3 regions of the Shewanella sp. ECSMB14101 genome follow, and region 3 is predicted to be linked to each of the others. Evidence: predicted binding sites of a transcription regulator. Region 3 holds the regulator's gene; each other region holds the start of a gene.

Region 1 (3,260 bases), on a different contig from region 3:
GCCGCCGCTAAGCAGGCCTAATAAGCAAGGGGATAAGACGATACCAAACCAGAGACAGGCTTGAACAAAAAAGTTCCACAAGTTTCATACTAATCCTTTAGTGTTTCTCGAGCGATAACACCAGTCTACCTCTAGCTCACTGCTTGTATACTCGGCTCAGTGCCCCTGACGTTCCAGCCCCTAGATTCAGCCACTGCTGGGCGAGACGCGCGCTGCTTCCATTACTGCGATAGGCGCCGAACAGAGGGCGTTTTAGCCCTTTCAGGGCCCAGTTTTACTGCTTTGAGCGACAGACCATGTGCCTCATTGATGGACCAACTCGGCAGGGCTGCGACGCCATCCTTACAGGCGATGCGTTGCAGCAACATGGCGGTAAGATCGCAGCGGATCTGCTTGGCGACCGGTACGCCTGCTGGCTCCATGAAGTGGCGATAGATATCCAGTCTGTCTAATGGAACTGGGTAGGTGAGCAGTGTCTGCTCGCTAAGCTCTGCTGGCGTGACATAGGGCGCATCGGCCAGCGGATGGTCTTTGGCGACCAGGAGTTTGACCTCGAAATCGAACAGGTGCTGGTAGGCGATATCATGATCTGGGATAGGATCTGAAGTGAGCACCACATCCAGTTGCCCCTGCTTGAGCGCGGTCAGCGAATCGAATAGATGACGGCTCGATAACTCAAGGTTAGTGTGGGGAAAGCTGGCATTAAACTGCGAGATCACCGGCATCAGCCAGCGAAAGCAGCTGTGACACTCTATGCCCACAAAGAGATCTTTCACCTCGCCGCCCAGACCGTTTTTCAGATCGATCTCAGTTTCTATCACCTTAGGTAAGATCTCTTCGGCCAGATTGAGTAGGCGAGCTCCCTCCTGAGTAAAAGAGAGGGGTTTGCTCTTACGCACGAATATTGCCGAGTTGATGCGGGTCTCTAATTCCTTGATCTGGTGGGATAAGGCTGACTGGGTGACAAAGCGCTTCTTGGCTGCGCCCGCGAGACTGCCGCTCTCTTTCAGGGCGACCAATGTACGTAAATGCCTAAGCTCTATCATTTTTTACCTCACATGAATTTGGCTCATGTTGCTCGTGAAATCAATTCGATTGCGAGACAACAGACTAGCACAATAAACTTCTAGACGTCCAGACGCCTGTTTATGTTTGTTGTGCAATTTCAGTTATCACACCTGGATTGCGATGACAGCGAAGGGCGCTAACCATGAATTTCGCTCATCTTAATGCAAAAGGTATACAATATGCAAACTCTAGATATTGCTTCATTAGGCTTTCCCCGTATCGGCCGTCAACGGGAACTTAAATTTGCCCTGGAAAAGTATTGGCGCGAAGAGATAGATCAGGCTCAGCTGCAATCGGTCGCCCGCGAGCTGCGTCAAACCCACTGGCAGTGGCAGCAAGAGTCTGGGGTAAGCCAGGTGCCTGTTGGGGATTTTGCCTTCTACGATCAGGTGCTCACCCTGAGCGCCACCATTAACGCTATCCCGTCCCGCCATCGCAGTGGCGAGCAGGTGGATCTCGACACTCTGTTTCGCGTGGCCCGTGGCCGTGCTCCAACGGGAGAGGCGAGCCGCGCCGCCCAGATGAAAAAGTATTTCAACACTAACTATCACTACATAGTGCCCGAGCTCACGGCAGGCCAACGCTTCGAGATCGCCTATGAGCAGCTGTTCGACGAGGTGGACGAGGCTAAAGCGCTGGGTCATCAGCCAAAGCCTGTGTTGCTGGGGCCTGTCAGTTATCTTTATCTTGCCAAGTGTGAAGGTGAGCTTTTCGATAAGCTGAGCCTGTTGCCTGAGCTGATTAAGGTGTATCAAGCCATCTTAACGCGCTTCGCAGACCAAGGGGTGAGCTGGGTACAGCTCGACGAGCCTATCTTGGCGCTGGAGCTTGACGGTGAGTGGCAGGCGGCGTTCGAGCCGACTTACAAAGAGCTCAGTGGTCTGGGCGTTAAGCTGCTGCTGGCGAGCTACTACGGCTCAGTGGCCCATCATCATGAGGTGATTCGCGATCTCAAGGTCGATGGACTTCATCTGGATCTGGTGAGCGCTCCTGAGCAGCTTACCCTCTTTGCGGCAACGCTTAGGCCTGATCAGGTACTCAGCCTTGGGGTGATCAATGGCCGTAACGTGTGGGCGGCGGATCTCGATATCTTGGCAGAACGCCTGCATGGCGTGGTGGCGGATCTTGGTGAGCGAGTTTGGCTGGCGCCCTCCTGTTCGCTTTTGCATGTGCCTGTGGATCTGAGTAGCGAAACTGAGTTGGCCCCCGAGCTTGCCAATCAACTCAGTTTTGCCAAGCAGAAGCTTGATGAATTGGCGCAGCTAGGTACCTTGCTGGTCTCGCCACAGAGCGATGAGGCGCAGGCGATAACTGGGCGTTGTCAGGCGAGGCGTCAGGCCCGTGAACAGGCGGCGAATACTGAGGTGCAGGCAAGACTCAAGGCATTAACCTCTGCGGATTTTGAGCGCCATAGCGATTTTGGCGAGCGACGCCTCAAGCAACAGGCCCGCTTTCGTCTGCCGCTGCTGCCCACCACCACAATTGGCTCCTTCCCGCAGACGCCAGCTATTCGCGGCTTGCGCAGCCGCTGGCGCAAGGGGGAGTTGACCGAACAGGCCTATGTTGCGCAGCTTGAGGCGGTGACTCGTGACAGTATCGCCCGTCAGCTCAAGTTGGGGATCGATGTCTTGGTCCATGGTGAGGCCGAGCGTAACGACATGGTGGAGTATTTCGGTGAGCAGCTCGAAGGCGTGGGCTTTACCCAGTTTGCCTGGGTGCAGAGCTATGGCTCGCGCTGCGTCAAGCCGCCGCTTATCTATGGCGATGTATCCCGTCGTCAGCCGATGACGCTCCAGTGGGCAAGCTTTGCCCAGAGTCTGACCGACAGACCGGTGAAAGGCATGTTGACCGGCCCTGTAACCATACTGCACTGGTCCTTTGCCCGGGAAGATATTGGTCGCGAGGAGATCGCCAATCAGCTTGCCTTAGCAATTCGTGATGAGGTGACCGATCTGCAGGCCGCAGGTATAGGCATCATACAGATAGATGAACCTGCCTTTCGTGAAGGCCTGCCACTGAAGGCCAGTGAGTGGCAGCACTATCTCGATTGGGCTGTGGCCGCCTTTAAGCTCAGCGCGGCAGGCGTGGAGGATGAGACTCAGATCCACACCCATATGTGCTATAGCGAGTTCAACGCCACCATAGATGCCATCGCCGCCATGGACGCCGATGTGATCACTATAGAAACCTCG
Region 2 (3,260 bases), on a different contig from region 3:
GGTACCATCGGCTTGGAGGATCTTCAAGATCGGGATCGATAATGAGTCCTTATCGAGAAAACTGACGCGATGGACAGTCTCTGTATTGCTCGTTGCGTTGCTCATACTATTCTCTTATCAGCTGAGTATTCTTGTTATCTGACTGTGAACACCCTAAGTTGTCCACTATTCTCTTTTATGACGCGGCCTTAAAGTTACGTTAACGTAAACTACCTAGCAAGTTAAAGCCTCCTTGTGCTGTCAACTAGCTAGCTTGCCTCATGTATCGCTAGCTTTACAAGCCGTACACTAAACCACGCGATAATCTTTTGCTGGCACTAAACACAGCACAGTACGCTGACCAACGGGTACATTGGCATTAGGGAAAACGATAGACTCGGCGTCTGCCTCGACCTTAATCTCAGTACCTCCCTCTTTTGCTAATATATAACCCTTTGGAAAAGCAGTAAAATTCTCTACGTCACCCGAAAAGGTAAAACTAAAATCATCAAAATGCTTGTTGATTGAACGATTCACCTGATACAGATTCACCTGGCTTTCATCAAACTCGCCAAGCTCTAACGCCTTGCCCGTCACCAGGCGAGTAAGCATCTCTTTCACCTCGATAAAGCGAGTCATATCGTTCTGACCAAATGGCATTACCTTGCCCAGCTCAATAGTAAAGGCGTGGGCCTGATAACCGTGGGCAGAAAAATAGCTAAAGGTGGTCGTCGGCTCATGATGAAACAACACAGTTTTAATGCCGCAGGCGGCCAGAAACATGATCTGTTCGCCGCTATAGGGCTTCCCGTGGGGATAAGGATAGATGGCAAACTTCTCATGCTTGGAAGCGCGAATCGCGGTATGCAGATCGTAGTGGTAACGACTGCCGCCCTCGGGACCGGCATTAAAGAAGCGGTCCACATACTGCTCTAGTTGTTTCGCGCGTTCACGCTCCTGATTGACTAGGCCTTCGCCTCTAGAATGTGCGCCACTAAACAGGCGGTTGAGATTCTCTTCAACAAAACGAGTGCCGTTTAGAATGGCTGGCGGATTACCGATCAAGAACAACACCCGGTGGCGGGTGATAAGTTTTTCAGACAGGAGCGCTGTGATCAGTTGATCACACAGCTCGATAGGTGCCGTTTCGTTGCCATGAACTGCTGATGAAAGCACGATACTCTTGGTCTCTGCATTAAGTTCAGTTAGCGGCTCAAACAGTATCACCCCTGTATCCCATACCGAGACTTGGGTGTGTTGCCCTAAGCAAAACTCAAAGGGGGCATTAAGGCCATGTGGGTTGTCTAGGGTCAGTTGCAAAAAGTCTTTCGACAACATCAGGGTGTCTTGCACAGAAAACTCCTTTATTGCATCGCCGTGCCAGGTCACTTAAGTGGCCAAGTTAGCGGGGCGACTCCTTGGATTTATTAGCATTATTATCAACTGGCAAGCATAGTATCACTTAAGGGCGCCATCGGCCACGCGCGCCAATGCCAGCAACAAGATTTTCCTGGTTGCATTCGTTAATCAGATAATACAGAATAAGGCCGTCTAGCCATCTAAACGTTTAAACGGATACGCGAGATGGACACAGGTTTAATCAATAAGAGGTCATACATGGCACTAGCAACATTTGGCGCAGGCTGTTTCTGGGGTGTTGAGTATTTTTTCAAGCAAATAGACGGTGTTATTTCCGCCACCTGTGGCTATATGGGTGGTAAGGACAGCGCCACAAGCTATAAAGAAGTCAAAACTGGCACCACTGGCCATGCCGAGGTGGTCCAGGTAGAGTTTGATGAGACTAAGGTGAGCTTTGATGATCTGCTCGCCGTCTTTTGGAGCAACCACAATCCTACCACTTTGAATATGCAGGGCGGTGATATTGGCAGCCAATACCGCAGCGCGATCTTCTTCCACAATAAGATTCAAAAGGAGCAGGCAGAGGCTTCTAAACTTGCTCTGGCTCGCAGTGGCAAGTGGGGATTAAGGCCAATCGTGACCGAGATAGTGCCCGTGCAAACTTTCCACAAGGCCGAAGAGTATCATCAGAACTATCTTGAAAAGAATGATCTACCTAGCTGTCACCTAACCTATTAAGCTAGCTAGCCGACCGTTCTCAGGAGTCAGCACACAAAAACTGAGCGTTTAACTGAGCGTTTAACTGAGCGTTTAATTTAGGCGCTCAGTTTTTTACTTTAAGCGTTTCGCCCTATGACCAGGGCCTTTACTAACGCATGCCTATTCAGTATCAAGCTGTAACACACCGTCCAATTGCTTGGATGAAAGCTTTAGACCGCTTATACCATTTAAACCACTTAGACCGCTTAGGGCATCCGCTAGCATTATTTTGAGTTGTGCCTCTTGGCCAGCAGCCTTAAATTCCGCTAATGACGCTTTACTATCAAATACGCAGATAACCTTTAAGCTCGATGGAAAACGGCCATAATCAACCTGATGGGTTAGCCACTGAAATCCAGCAAAGCACTCCTTAGCCTCGACACACATCTGCGTCAACTGCTCACGAAGTGCCTTATCCCGTTTCTTATCGGTTTTCGTCATGCTGATCCTCTTTATAACGACAAAAGCCAGTGAAACACTGGCTTTACCGGGGCTAAATTCAATACAGGTTATACTTTTTATACAGCCTAAGTTGATAGCAAGTGCTCTATCATCTGCTGCGCCTGTGCTAATACGCTTTCAAGATGATCGTCGCTAACAAAACTCTCACCATAAAGCTTAAACAGGGCTTCTGTCCCCGATGGCCGCGCGGCAAACCAGGCGTTAGCGGTCACAACTTTCAAGCCGCCAATGGCTGCGCCATTACCTGGTGCGTGAGTTAGCACCTGCAGGATCTCATCATTTGCTAAGATTTTGCTACCAAGATGCTCAGCCGTCACTCCTTCGGCGACCAACTGATTAAACTTGGCCTTGCGCTTTGGTTTAACGGGTGAATCGATACGTTTATAAAAGCTTTCGCCATGGCGTTCAACCATCTCAGCGTAGAGCTGCGCAGGTGTGTTACCAGTTACCGCCAGGATCTCCGCTGACAGCAATGCCAAGATAAAACCATCTTTATCGGTACACCAGCTGCCACCATCACGGCGTAAAAAAGCGGCGCCGGCGCTTTCTTCGCCGCCAAAGGCGAAACTGCCCTCGGCAAGACCGTCAACAAACCATTTAAAGCCCACAGGCACTTCACACAAACTGCGAGACTGCTCAATGCATACCTTATCTATCATGGCGCTGGAGACCAGTGTCTTACCTATCTTAAGGTCGGCCGA
Region 3 (3,260 bases):
TTTAGACTCACAGGGCGCCGTGGTGGCGGGGGCTATTTCAGACCTTGGGCTTGCCTTGAGCTTTCCACTCTCGATAGTCAATATGCCGATAGCGGTGGGGATTTCTCCCAAGCTTCAGCGTATAGATACCTATAACTATGTGGTCAGTGCTAATAACTACGATGTCGATGACTTTGACGACAACAAGTATCGCAACGATGAAAGCGTGTTTAACTTGGATATCGGCGTGGCCATGCAGCCCATAGAAGGCTTAACTCTGGGCCTATCTGGACGCAACTTGGTGAGTCAGAAGCTCGATACCGTTGAGACCTTGGGGCGTCAGTTTACCTATCGCATCGAGGCCTTATACACCTTAGGTGTTGCCTATGATTGGGATAAGTTCAGTTTGACGTCCGATGTGGATCTCAACGGTCATAAGCGCTTTGACGAGCTGGGTGAAACACAATATTGGCGCATAGGTGGTGAAATGAGAGCCACAGATTGGTTTGCGTTGCGATTGGGTTATCGTCACGATATGAAAGATACCAGTAGTAACCTCTATAGCTTAGGTACGGGCTTTACCATAGGGCGCTTCTTTAACTTAGATCTTACCGGTTTAGTGGGCAGTGACGATGCCTTTGGCGGCGTGATTCAAACTTCTTATCATTTTTAGCCTAAGGTAGCGATAATCGAAAAGCCGGCAATATTGCCGGCTTTTTCTATTTTATAGCAGACTCGTTATCGACTTGGCGGCCAATAGGATAGCACTCAGGCTACAAAGAATAAGCGTCATCATGCGGGTCTTTTGTTTGTCTATGCGTCCGACGAGTCGGTTTGCCATCAGATAACCAAGCAGCACTGAGGGCAGTAGTAAGGCCGAGCAGTAAAAGTGTTGCGGGGTAAGTAGCCCTGTCAGCCCTAAGATCACCATGGCGATGGCGGAACTGAAGATAAAGAAGGCCGATAATGCAGCGCGAAACTGCTTGGCATCTTTGCCCGAGAGTAAGATAGCCAATGGCGGACCGCCTATGGCAGCTATGTTGCCGAAGATCCCCGAAATCACGCCAGCGCTAAAGAGAGAACGTCGATTGACCACCAGGCTAACCCTGAGCAGGCTCAGCACTACGGCAATTGCGACAATGATGGAGATTGTGAGTCCTAAGATAGCTTGTGGGGCGAACAAGAGTAAACCAGCGCCGATAAATCCACCTGGGATTCGACCAAGCAAGGCGTATTGCAGCCCATTAAACTCCAAGGCGCCGCGTTCACGAAATAGGGTCAATAGGGCGATAGAGAAACCCATTAAGATCACGGGCGCCGGAACCAATGAGGGCTCGATAAGATAAAGTAACGGTGAGGCTACTATCGCCATGCCAAAGCCGATAAGGCTCTGGGTAAGAGCGCCGACAAAGACGATAAGCGAGGCGAGCGCTAAGATCTGTGGATCGAGCGGAAGTGCAGGCACAGGGATAGTCCAGACTAAGTGTGAAAACTAAAGAGGGATCGCCTAGCGATCCCTCTGTCGATTAGTGTGTGGCCGTGTTATTCCATCTCTTCCCACTCAATGCCCATTTCGGTCATTAGGCGTTTTACCTCTGCTGGAATGCTGTCGGGTTTATCTTTAGACAGGTCATCATCGTGCGGCAGTGGCTGGCCAGTATAGGCATGTAAGAAAGCTTCGCAGAGTAACTCACTATTGGTGGCGTGACGTAAGTTATTGACCTGGCGCCGAGTGCGCTCATCGGTTAATACCTTAAGCACCTTTAGAGGAATAGAGACAGTGATCTTCTTTACCTGCTCATTCTTCTTACCATGTTCAGCATAGGGGCTGATATAATCGCCATTCCACTCAGTCATTGACTCACCTGTAAATTCTCAAATTCGGTGCAGATTTTAAACCCTTACAAAATACAGTCAAATTATTGCCTCTAATTTTTGGTAATTGCAAATAGATTTCTAAATGTTTGGACGTCTAAACGTCTAAAGTTGTTGACGCTACCCGTTGGCTTAGGTACATTTAGACGTCCAGACATCTCTTTTGCCAGAGGTCTCTGCCCAGATTCGAATTGAGGAGTTGAAGATGACAGAGCGTAAACTAGCCACCGCCGCCGTAAGACAAGGCATAGAGTCAGACACTCAGCATGGTGCCGTGGTGCCGCCTATCTATCTGTCGACAAATTACTCGTTTGAAGGGCATCAACAGCCGCGGGCATTCGATTATAGTCGTTCGGGCAATCCTACTCGCTCAATCTTGGGCGATGCAATTGCCGAGTTGGAAAAAGGGGCTACTGGTGTGATCACCTGCACCGGCATGGCAGCCATCACTCTTGTGACCAGCCTGCTAGGGCCTGAGGATCTCTTGGTGGTCCCCCATGATTGTTATGGCGGCAGCTATCGACTCTTTACCAACCTCGCGAAGAAGGGTGCCTTTAAGTTAGCCGTAGTGGATCAAACCGATGATGTCGCGTTACGCCAAGCGCTATCACAAGCGCCTAAGATGGTGTGGCTTGAGACACCTTCTAACCCGCTGCTGAGGGTGGTCGATATTGAAGCCATTGCACAGGCGAGCCATCAGGTTGGGGCGCAGGTTGTAGTGGATAACACCTTCTTGTCTCCCATCTTGCAGCAACCTTTGTTGCTCGGCGCCGACATAGTGGTGCACTCGACCACCAAATATATTAACGGCCACAGCGATGTTGTCGGCGGGGCCGTGGTGGCCAAAGACCCTGAGGTCGGCGAGTTACTGCACTGGTGGTCTAATACTTTGGGGCTGACCGGTTCGGCTTTTGACAGCTACCTGACCCTGAGGGGATTAAGAACTCTCTCGGTGCGTATTCGTGAACATCAGGCCAACGCCCAGAAGGTTTTGGCCCTGCTGTGTGACCACAAGGCGGTAGAAAAAGTGTATTATCCGGGCCTTGTCGAGCATCCTGGCCATGAAATTGCGGCTAGACAGCAGAAGGGCTTCGGCGCAATGCTCAGTTTTGAGTTAAAAGGCGGTGAATCGGCACTCGTTGCCTTTTTAGATGCGTTACAATACTTCTCGGTAGCCGAGAGTCTGGGGGGCGTGGAGAGTCTGGTGGCAGTACCTGCGACTATGACCCACAGAGCGATGGACCCAGAGGCGCGTCGCGAAGCGGGTGTTAAAGATACCCTGATCCGCTTGTCAGTAGGGATTGAAGATGGCGAGGATCTGGTGGCAGGTATACTCGCCGGTTTAGAAGCGGCTATCGCGGTAAGTAGTTAAAGGGTTTGAGGAGCATAAAATGACACGATGTCAT

Evidence for each region. The regulator MetJ, encoded in region 3, represses methionine synthesis genes. The targets are predictions, from matches to a motif close to TAGACGTCTAGACGTCTA.
Region 1: metE (5-methyltetrahydropteroyltriglutamate--homocysteine S-methyltransferase) is a predicted target of MetJ. The motif match lies at 1,120-1,137, and genes of this name have one in related genera.
Region 2: msrA (peptide-methionine (S)-S-oxide reductase MsrA) is a predicted target of MetJ. The motif match lies at 1,540-1,557, and genes of this name have one in related genera.

What each region holds. Positions count from the first base shown of each region.
Region 1 covers NZ_JSFF01000015.1:10,140-13,399, reverse strand. Annotated here, with positions in the region: gene NY07_RS12260 (hypothetical protein) at 1-81, opposite strand, end outside; partial or broken gene NY07_RS18900 (LysR substrate-binding domain-containing protein) at 137-1,046, opposite strand; gene metE (5-methyltetrahydropteroyltriglutamate--homocysteine S-methyltransferase) at 1,248-3,260, shown strand, end outside.
Region 2 covers NZ_JSFF01000004.1:264,593-267,852, reverse strand. Annotated here, with positions in the region: gene NY07_RS06055 (thiamine pyrophosphate-dependent dehydrogenase E1 component subunit alpha) at 1-105, opposite strand, end outside; gene astE (succinylglutamate desuccinylase) at 289-1,317, opposite strand; gene msrA (peptide-methionine (S)-S-oxide reductase MsrA) at 1,597-2,076, shown strand; gene NY07_RS06040 (hypothetical protein) at 2,218-2,538, opposite strand; gene pgm (phosphoglucomutase (alpha-D-glucose-1,6-bisphosphate-dependent)) at 2,625-3,260, opposite strand, start outside.
Region 3 covers NZ_JSFF01000007.1:23,973-27,232, reverse strand. Annotated here, with positions in the region: gene NY07_RS07865 (conjugal transfer protein TraF) at 1-652, shown strand, start outside; gene NY07_RS07860 (sulfite exporter TauE/SafE family protein) at 704-1,444, opposite strand; gene metJ (met regulon transcriptional regulator MetJ) at 1,522-1,836, opposite strand; gene metB (cystathionine gamma-synthase) at 2,060-3,226, shown strand; gene NY07_RS07845 (bifunctional aspartate kinase/homoserine dehydrogenase II) at 3,246-3,260, shown strand, end outside.